3 regions of the Rhizobium sp. CF142 genome follow, and region 2 is predicted to be linked to each of the others. Evidence: predicted binding sites of a transcription regulator. Region 2 holds the regulator's gene; each other region holds the start of a gene.
The links. Region 2 encodes LexA, which represses DNA repair genes until DNA is damaged. Its sites were predicted from a motif close to TGTTCNNNNTGTGTTCNG; they were not measured.

Region 1 (3,274 bases), on a different contig from region 2:
AGGCTTGGGGCCGACGTGCCGATGTGCCTGAAAAGCACGCCGCTGATCGCACGCGGTATCGGCGAAAAGATAGAGACGGCCGATGCCCTGCCCTCGTTCGCCATGGTGCTCGCCAATCCGCTGAAAGGCGTTTCCACGCCGGAGATCTTCCGGCGGCTTGTCACCAAGAACAATCCTCCGCTGGTTCTCAAGAAGACACCGCACTGGATGGAAGCCATACGGGCGACACGCAATGATCTTGAGATGCCGGCACGAGAGCTGGTTCCCGAAATCGCCGAGATTTCAAACATGCTCGCGGCAGAAGGCGCGCTTTTCACCCGCATGTCCGGCTCTGGTGCGACCTGCTTCGGCATTTTCGAGACACCCGTTGCTGCGCTGCGTGCCGCTGAGCGTCTTCACGCGGCCCGCCCGGACTGGTATTTCCAGTCGACGGAGACTTTCGCAGGAGGTGCATGATGGCAGGCCTGGACGAAAAACGAGCTTTTATACCCCTCGGCATTGCGGTTCTGACCGTTTCGGATACGCGTACGCTGGCAGACGACAAATCCGGCGATACGCTGGTGGCACGGATTGCAGAAGCGGGACATCAACTGGTCGACCGCGACATCGTGCCTGACGACCGCGAGAGGATCACCGCACGCGTGCGCGCCTGGACTGAAGCCAAGGAGATCGACGTCGTCATCACCACGGGCGGGACCGGATTCACCGGCCGCGACGTGACGCCCGACGCGCTGGAGCCGCTCTTCGAAAAGCGGATGGACGGGTTTTCGGCCGTGTTCCATCGTATTTCCTACGACAAGATCGGCACCTCGACGATCCAGTCGCGCGCTACGGCAGGTGTTGCCAACGCCACCTTCATCTTCGTGCTGCCGGGCTCGCCCGGCGCCTGCAAGGACGCTTGGGACGGCATCTTGAAGGGACAGCTCGACTACCGGCAGATGCCCTGCAATTTCGTGGAGATCATGCCGCGGCTGGACGAACATCTCAAGCGCGGCGCGACGAAATAGACTGGTTCCAATAGCGGCATCGCTATGTCGCGAGGCCCGGCAGAGTGGGCATCGTTTCCCAGCTATCACCTGATAGCAGCACGCAGCTTATGCCGTGAACGTCCGTGACCACGAGAGTCCAGGTGCCGCTTTCGGCGGCATAGACCTCGAGAATGGCGTTCTGGTTAATCAGTCCGACCGCAGTGAGCTTTTCACCAAAGTTGCTGTCCAGGAAATTGACGATCTCGGATCGGCCTGCGCAACTGCGCATCATCTGCGATGCTGCCGGATGCGGATGCGCGATCACCAATGTCGTCAATATGACGGCCAGCAGGCCGTGGACCATATTGCGTAGCATGACGCACCTCCTTTCGCCGAGAACCCGGCAGAAGAGGAGATTTTCGCTGACCAGCTCTGCCGTTCACCGGCATTCCATGGCCATCCGTTGCGAAGCGAGGCGCTTCGGCGGCGCCATACCCAGATTATAGCGCGAAATCCTATTGGGCGCCATCTTTTCGCAATATCGAGGAGTGCAGCTACCGCGCGGCGCGGGCGACCCAGGAGGGAATCAATTCGCTGGAGAGTTGGCGTGGCTTCTGTGCCTTGACGAATTCGGCAAGACGCATGCCGCTCTTTGCAGCTGAAATGGCAAGTTTCTTCGGCATGAGCAGGCCGAGTTCCAGCGGCGGCCTGGCACGGCCGACGCGCTGGAAAAAGGGGCGGCGATAGCCGCGTGAGGCGGTGAAGCGCGCAGGAACCTTGTTCAAGGCCACATATTCCGAGACTTCGTCGATCCAGCCTGCCTGCGGTCTTGCGCCGGGTTCGACGAAGAGCAGCCATTCGCCGCGAGCGGAACGGATGATGTCCTTGATATCCCACTGCGAATGGAAACGGCAGCCGGCAGCATCCGCCACCCGCGAGGTGCCGTCGCGCGAGCCGTGATCGAGCACGACCACGTCGCTGACGAGGCCTTCCACGGCGCCTGCCACCAATACCGATAGAGTCTGGGCCAGCTCAGGTTCCTGATCCTGGCATTCAAGAACGACAGTCAACATTGCCTGTTTATAGAGCGCCGCACAAAATTTTGCCAGCACCACTTTCCCCATTTTGTTCTTGCATTGTTCTCCTTTTGCGGATAGGAATATAATCATCAAAACGAGCGGGGATCGAGCGTTTCGCCGCTGGAGAATCCAATGAGACCACAGTCCCTTGCAGGGCAGGCCGCATTTGCACCTGCCAATACGGCAGATATTGCCGACGCGATGATCGCGGCCTCGGGGCTGCGTATCGAGGTTGACCGGCGGCGTGGCCGCGGCGCGGGGCTGAACCCTAGCGGCCGCTTCGAGCCCACGCAGCGCGAGACCTTCGATGATGGCTGGCAGACGCTCGAGGAACTGCCGCCCTTCAAGACGGATGTGCAGATCGAGAAGCCACGCACGGCGATCACCCGCAACGAATCTCCCGATCTTTCCTTCGACCGGTCAATCAACCCCTATCGCGGCTGCGAGCATGGCTGCATCTACTGTTTCGCCCGACCGACGCATGCCTATATGGGCCTCTCTGCAGGACTGGATTTCGAAAGTAAGCTCTTTGCCAAGCCGGACGCGCCGAAGCTTCTGGAGCGCGAGCTCGCCAAACCTGGCTACAAGGTCCGCGTCATCGCGATCGGCACCAATACCGATCCTTATCAGCCGATCGAAAAGGAGTGGCGCATCATGCGGCAGATTCTCGAAGTGCTGAACAAGGCGAACCACCCCGTTGCTGTTGTCACCAAGTCGGCGATGATCCTGCGCGATCTCGATATCCTCACGGAGATGGCGGCGAAGAACCTCGTCCGCGTCGGCATTTCGGTCACGACGCTTGACCGCAAGCTCGCGCGCCTGATGGAACCACGCGCTTCGACGCCGACGCGCAGGCTGGAGGCGGTCCGCGGGCTTTCCGAGGCCGGTGTGCGCACGTCAGTGATGGCGGCGCCGATCATCCCAGCGCTCAACGATCACGAGCTGGAGCGTATTCTGGATGCCGCGAAGGCCGCAGGCGCGGAAGAGGCAAGTTATGTGCTGCTGCGGCTACCGCTGGAGGTGAGCCCGCTGTTCCGCGACTGGCTGCTGCAGAACTATCCTGACCGTTATCGCCACGTCATGTCGCTGGTGCGCTCAATGCGCGGCGGCAAGGATTATGATGCCGAGTTCGGCAAGCGGATGAAGGGCGCCGGGCCTTACGCCTGGCAGATCGCCCGCCGCTTCGAGATGGCGGCAAAGCGGTTGGGGCTGACCCGGCGAAGCCTT
Region 2 (3,274 bases):
TGGCGCTGTCCGCTCTCGTGATCCTCGCAGTCTCGCCATCGGAGGTGCTGGGGCCGAGTTTCCAGATGTCCTTCGCCGCAACACTTGCCCTGGTCGCCGGATACGACCTTTGGAAAGGGCGGCCGATGCGTGAGAATGCCTTTGCCAAACTTCCGATCATGAAGCCCTTCGTCATGGTCGGCGGATTCTTCGGTGGCGTTTTCCTGACGTCGCTCATCGGTGGTTTCTCGACGGCATTGTTTTCGATCGAGCATTTCCACCGGCTGACGGCCTATGGCCTTCCGGCAAATCTCGCGGCCATGCCGGTCATTTCCTTCATCGTCATGCCGGCCGGGATGCTGGCAATGCTCCTGATGCCTTTTGGTCTGGACGGCTGGCTATGGCAGGTGGCAGGCTTCGGGCTCGATCTGGTGATCACAATCGCAAAGGCAGTAGCGGGATGGGGTGGCAACATAGATATAGGTCGCTTGCCCGGTTGGTATTTCCCGACCGCCGTTTTCGGATTTCTGCTGCTGACCCTCCTCAGAACCCGGCTGCGGCACATGGGAACGGCAATTGTCGCGGTCTCAACGCTCGCTGTTGTGCTGCTTCCGTCGGAGGCGATGCCCGACATCGCCATCTCTGAAGATGGCGGCCTGGTCGCTATAATCGATGGAGAGGCGATGGCTTCGAACCGTGAAAAGCCGCCCGCCTTCATCTTCGAACAATGGCAGAGGGCACTTGCCGTCGAAGAGCATCAGAAGCCGGTTATGCTCCAGGCTGCCAAGGCGCCCACTGCGCCTGACGGCAAAAGACTGCAACTGTCACCCGATCAACGGAATGAAGCCAGAGAGGCAATGAGACAGGCAGTCGCCACTAGCCCGTCGTCACGTTTCTCCTGCCTGAAGGGCGCCTGGTGCACCACCTTGCTCGGCAATGGAAAGAAACTGACCGTCATCGACAATGCTGCCTATCTCGGGCCAGCCTGTGATACGGCTGATATTGTCGTGACCCCTGTCCGATTGCGCTTCGACCGTTGTCATTCCGGCGCGCTGCTCTTTACCGGCGAGACGCTGCGCAAGACAGGTTCTGTCGAACTTCGATTCACCGATAAGGGAGTTGAGGTCGCAACCGCATTCGACACATTGGGGCGACCCTGGATACGCCACCGCGCCTATGATTGGCGCAGCAACACATTCGCAGACGCTAATCTGTCGCCGGTCAGTGATAGCGGCGAATAAGACCGACGAGCTTGCCTTGGACCTTGACGCGATCCGGCGGGAAGATGCGGGTCTCGTAAGCGGGGTTTGCAGCCTCGAGCGCAATCGATGCGCCCTTGCGGCGGAAACGCTTGAGCGTTGCTTCCTCGTCATCGACGAGCGCGACGACAATATCGCCTGGATTGGCCGTGCTGCCATTGCGGATGATGACCGTGTCGCCATCGAAGATTCCGGCTTCGATCATCGAGTCGCCGCGAACTTCCAGCGCATAATGTTCACCGGAGCCGAGCATATCGGCGGGAACGGTGATGTCATGCGTATTGTTCTGGATTGCCGAGATCGGAACACCAGCGGCGATGCGGCCCATGACGGGAACGGAGACCGCATTGCCGTTATCGGCAGCAGGTGCCGGCTTTGCCGAGGCGGGAGGTGCCACGGGCTGGGGCTTGCCGAGGCTGCCCTCGATGACGCTCGGCGAAAAGCCGCGCCGAGGCTGCAGGCTCGGGCTGTAGGCTTCCGGCAGTTTGATGACTTCGAGCGCGCGCGCCCGGTTCGGAAGCCGGCGAATGAAGCCGCGTTCTTCGAGCGCCGTGATCAGCCGGTGGATACCGGATTTCGAGGCCAGATCCAGTGCGTCCTTCATCTCGTCGAAAGACGGTGGAACGCCCGACTCCTTCATCCTTTCATGAATGAAAAGAAGGAGTTCCTGTTGTTTGCGCGTGAGCATGGCGTCTCCCCAGTCTTGAAACAAATCCAGAACGGACACTATATGTTCCATATGTGTTCCGCAAGTAGCTAAATTTTCGTAAAACTTCTGTTCAATCTGTCGAGAATTTGATTTTTATCGCCCTTATGCCTGTCTGGCCTTGTTTCATGAGACTTGCTGAAGCACATCTCCTTGTCACTGCTGGGAGAAGAACCGATGAGCCAAGACACGCTTCCGATCGATCATCTCGTTTTGCCGGTTACCGATATCGACCTAGCCCGCGAAAGGCTGGGCAAGCTGGGCTTTACCGTCGCGCCCGATGCCCGCCATCCCTTCGGCACGGAGAATGCCTGCGTTTTCTTTGCCGACAAAACCTATCTTGAGCCGCTCGGTGTTGCGAGCGTCGAGGAGAGCGAGGTGACGGCACGTGAGGGCAATGTCTTCACGGCCCGCGATCAGGCTTTCCGCTTCCGCTGCGGCAGCGAGGGGCTGTCCGCCATCGCCTTCGCCACAGCGGATGCAAAGCACGAACATGCTCGATTCGTGAAGGGCAGCATCAGTGCCGGTTCTGTGCTGCAGTTCGAACGCCCTGTGAAAATGCCGGATGGCACGGAGAGCATTGCCGGCTTCCGGCTTGCCTTCGCTGCCGACCTCCGGGCACCGGATTTCTTTCTCTTCGCTGTCGAACGCATCAACCCGCTTCCCGCCGATCGCGGCGTGCTGGAGGCCCACGCCAATGGCGTGACAGGTATTGCCGAGATCGCGCTCGCAGCCTCCGAGCCGACAGCCTTCGGCGAGTTCCTTCGCTCGGCGGTAAAAGCAGCTTCTGCTGATGTCACGAGTTTCGGGCTGGACGTGCCCACCGGGAACGCAAAGATCAGCCTGATGACCCCGCAGGGGCTGGAGGCCTATTTCGATCTGGCGACGCCGGATATCGATCGCGGCCTGCGCGGCCGGGCAATCCTCTTTGCGGTTGGCGATCTGGCCGTGACAGAAGCGCATTTGGCTGCTAACGGGGTGACCTACACACGCAAGGGCAACCGTATTCTGGTGAAGCCCGCGCCCGGCCAGGGCGTGCTCTTCGCTTTCGAGGAAACATCATGAGCTCCACTACCAATTCCGTTGTGACGGTCGGCGAGGGCGCCGGCAAGGTCACCTTCTCCAATGCCGCACGCCTGTCGCTGATTGCCGGCGCTTGCGAAATGGAAAGCCGCGACCATGCGTTCATGGTTGCCGGCACGTTGAAGGAACTGTGCACCAAGCTCGGCATCGGGCTCGTCTATAAGACCTCCTTCGACAAGGCGAACCGCTCTTCCTTGTCGAGCAAACGCGGTGTCGGCCTTGAAAAGGGGCTGGAGGTTTTTGCCGA
Region 3 (3,274 bases), on a different contig from region 2:
AATCTTGGCGATTTCGGTGGAGGACTTCTCGATACCCGCCATGGCCGAAACGGCGCTGGTGACGAGTTCGCCGGAATTCTTGGCTTTCTCCTGCGTTTCGCGCACGGCGCCGGACGCCTTTTCGGCGTTGGCGGCGGTTTGACTGACGCTGACGGAGAGCTGCTGCAGCGCAGCCGAGCTTTCTTCGACGCCAGCCGCCTGCTGCGCTGTGCGCAAGGCGAGGTCGTCCGTCGCCTTGGACATCACATCGGCACCTTCGAGAATGTGGCCGGACGTGGTGCGGACAGACGTGAAAGATTCGCGAAGAGCGTTGACGGCCCTGTTATAGTCTTCGGCCATTTGGCGAAAATTCCCGGGCAGATCGGAGGGAAGCGTTGCTTCGAGGTCGCCGCGCGACAGTGCTTCGAGGCCGCGGCGCAGATGTTCCAGTGCCAACGCCTGATCGGCTTCTGAGCGGGTGCGTTCTTCTTCCAGCGCGCGGCGCTTTTCCTCGAGCGCTTCCAGATAGACGGAGATGGAATAATCCATGTCGAGCATCGCCGCCTTGATGACGGCGGTCAGCTTTTCGGCAAGCGCCTTTCCCTGCTGGCGGGCAAAGAGCGATGGCCACTGCTTTTCCATGAGGCCGCGGACGAGCTCCGACATGACAAGCGCATAGCCGCCGATATACCAGCGCGGCTCTAGGCCGATGCGGGCATGGGTGCGGCCGACGGCCGTAACACCATTCACATAGCTCTCGTCGAAATTGCCGCCCGAAAGGTTGCCCCAATGTTCCTGCTGGCGCTTCTTGGCATGGCCCATATGGGCCTTGTTGGAGAAGAAACCTGCGACCGCCGGGGTCTTGGCAAGCTTGCCGTAGAACTTGTCGAGTGCGCCGCCGAGAAGCTCCGAGATCGCCGGTCGCAGCTCCCGCAGGTTCTTGCGCGCCTCATCGTCAAGCTCAATGAAGTCAAGGCGCTGCCTGAGGGCATTGTCGGTCTGGTGGGAAGTCATGGGGGATCTCTATCTGGCGCGAATGCGGAGGGAAATTGCAGCGCCAGATTTGGCGAATATGGTTTAGCAATCGTTAAGTGCGCGCCTGATTTTTCTTCCGTTACAGCAAATTAGCGTCATTCGCATTGGTGATATGGCGTGGATTGTTCACGTTTTGATCTGGATATTGCCGCTTATTTTGTTATGGTGCAGCATGACCATGACATCCGACTCACTCACCATTTCCCTGCCGATACTGAGCCCCGGCGTGCTTGCCCTTGCTGGCGGCGCTCTCGCCGTTCTCATTCTCGTGACAATCGTGTTTGCCTTTCGCAATGCCAGCATCCGTCGCGAAGAGGCGGAGGAGGCCAATCTTCGCGCCGCCGAAAGCGAGGCGCGCATGGCTGAGCTTCTGAAAATCCAGGCGGAGATGCAGGGACGTATCTCGACCATGACGGAGGTCTTCGGTGCACGGCAGGCCGAGCTCAATCACGCGATCAATCAGCGGCTTGACGGCATGTCACAGCGCATGAGCTCGACGCTGACCGAGCAAACGAAATCAACACATGACAACCTGCAGAAGCTGCAGGAGCGCCTGGCGGTGATCGATGTTGCCCAGAACAATATCCAGACGCTCGCCAAGGATGTCGTCGGGCTGCAGGCTATTCTTTCCAACAAGCAGACGCGTGGGGCTTTCGGCCAGTCGCGTATGGAAACGATCGTCGCCGATGGCCTGCCGATGGGCGCCTATGCCTTCCAGCAGACGCTTTCCAACGGCTCGCGACCGGACTGCACGATCAGAATGCCGAATGGGGCACCGCCGCTCGTCATCGATGCCAAATTTCCGCTCGAGGCGTGGAACGCGATCCGCGATGCAGGCGGCGCGGATGCCGGTAAGCTTGCCGGCCAGCAGTTTCGCCGTGACATGGAAGTTCACATCAAGGATATTTCCGAGAAATATCTGATCCAAGGCGAGACGCAGGAGACGGCTTTTCTCTTCGTTCCCTCGGAATCGATCTTCGCTGAAATTCACGAAAATTTCGAAGGGATCGTGCAGAAGGCGCACCGTGCGCGCATCGTTATCGTCTCGCCTTCGCTCTTGATGCTGTCAATCCAGGTCATTCAGGCCGTGCTGAAAGACCAGCGCATGCGGGCGCAGGCGCATGTCATTCAGGGAGAAGTCGCCCTCCTCATGGACGATCTCGGCCGGCTCGACGAGCGTGTACGTAAACTGCAGGGACATTTTTCCCAGACGCAACGCGACGTGGACCAGATCATTACCTCGGCGGACAAGCTCACCAAGCGCGGCGCGAAGATCGAAGCGCTGGAGTTCGAAGGCGGCGACAGCAAGCCGGCCCGCGAGAACGAGCCGGTGGCGAAATCCGTCGAAAGCCGAACTGGATTGCTCAAGCTCAGGGTGGTTGACGAGGAGTGATCGCTTCGGCAGTGTCGCGGCCCGAAGCAAGGGACGGACATGCCATGATCACAGTTTTCGGCTCCATCAATATGGACCTTATCGCCACCACCGAGCGCCTGCCGAAGCCCGGCGAAACAGTTGCCGGCAATAGCTTTGCAACGGCTGCCGGCGGCAAAGGCGCCAATCAGGCGCTCGCCGCCCGGCGAGCAGGCCGCTATGTCCATATGGCGGGCGCTGTCGGCAAGGATGCCTTTGCCGAGGGCGCCCTTGAACTGCTCGACGGCGCAGGCACCGACCTATCCCTCGTCGACCGTGTCGAGGGGCCGACCGGCACAGCCCTCATTCTTGTCGGTGGCGACGGCGAGAACATGATCGCGGTCATTCCCGGCGCGAACGGCAAGGTGAGCGGCGACAACGCCGAGGCTGCCGTCAACGCCATGAACGAGGGCGATATACTCATGCTGCAGCTCGAAATTCCAGTCGAAGCGGTCGAGCGCGCGCTTGCTGCCTCTCGCGCCAAGAGCATCACCAGCATTCTCAATCTTGCCCCGCTCATTCCGGATGCGCCGCGACTCGGTCGGCTGGCCGACATCATCATTGCCAACGAGACCGAATTCGAGCGGCTGGCGGGACAGGAGAACATGAGTGCCGGCGACCGTGAGGCGGCGTTGGAGCGCCTGCATGCCGAGACCGGCCAGACGCTGATCGTTACGCTCGGCGGCGATGGAGTCATCGCGATCCGGGATGGTCAGATTTCCCGCGCGCAGGGCCTCGTCATCGAGCCCGTCGATACTGTCGGCGCCGGCGATACGTTCTGCGGTTACTTCGCAGCAAGCCTCGATGAGGGACTGGATTTCAACTCGGCGCTGCGCCGTGCAGCGGTTG

Region 1: PMI11_RS05505 (PA0069 family radical SAM protein) is a predicted target of LexA. The motif match lies at 2,095-2,112, and genes of this name have one in related genera.
Region 3: PMI11_RS07175 (DNA recombination protein RmuC) is a predicted target of LexA. The motif match lies at 1,138-1,155, and genes of this name have one in related genera.

Annotation. Positions count from the first base shown of each region.
Region 1 covers NZ_AJWE01000018.1:55,801-59,074, reverse strand. Annotated here, with positions in the region: gene PMI11_RS05525 (4-(cytidine 5'-diphospho)-2-C-methyl-D-erythritol kinase) at 1-456, shown strand, start outside; gene moaB (molybdenum cofactor biosynthesis protein B) at 456-1,007, shown strand; gene PMI11_RS05515 (hypothetical protein) at 1,030-1,344, opposite strand; gene PMI11_RS05510 (glycosyl transferase) at 1,523-2,041, opposite strand; gene PMI11_RS05505 (PA0069 family radical SAM protein) at 2,180-3,274, shown strand, end outside.
Region 2 covers NZ_AJWE01000104.1:15,595-18,868, forward strand. Annotated here, with positions in the region: gene PMI11_RS24190 (ComEC/Rec2 family competence protein) at 1-1,220, shown strand, start outside; gene lexA (transcriptional repressor LexA) at 1,201-1,926, opposite strand; gene PMI11_RS24200 (VOC family protein) at 2,122-3,009, shown strand; gene kdsA (3-deoxy-8-phosphooctulonate synthase) at 3,006-3,274, shown strand, end outside.
Region 3 covers NZ_AJWE01000022.1:78,619-81,892, reverse strand. Annotated here, with positions in the region: gene PMI11_RS07180 (globin-coupled sensor protein) at 1-993, opposite strand, end outside; gene PMI11_RS07175 (DNA recombination protein RmuC) at 1,187-2,407, shown strand; gene PMI11_RS07170 (ribokinase) at 2,452-3,274, shown strand, end outside.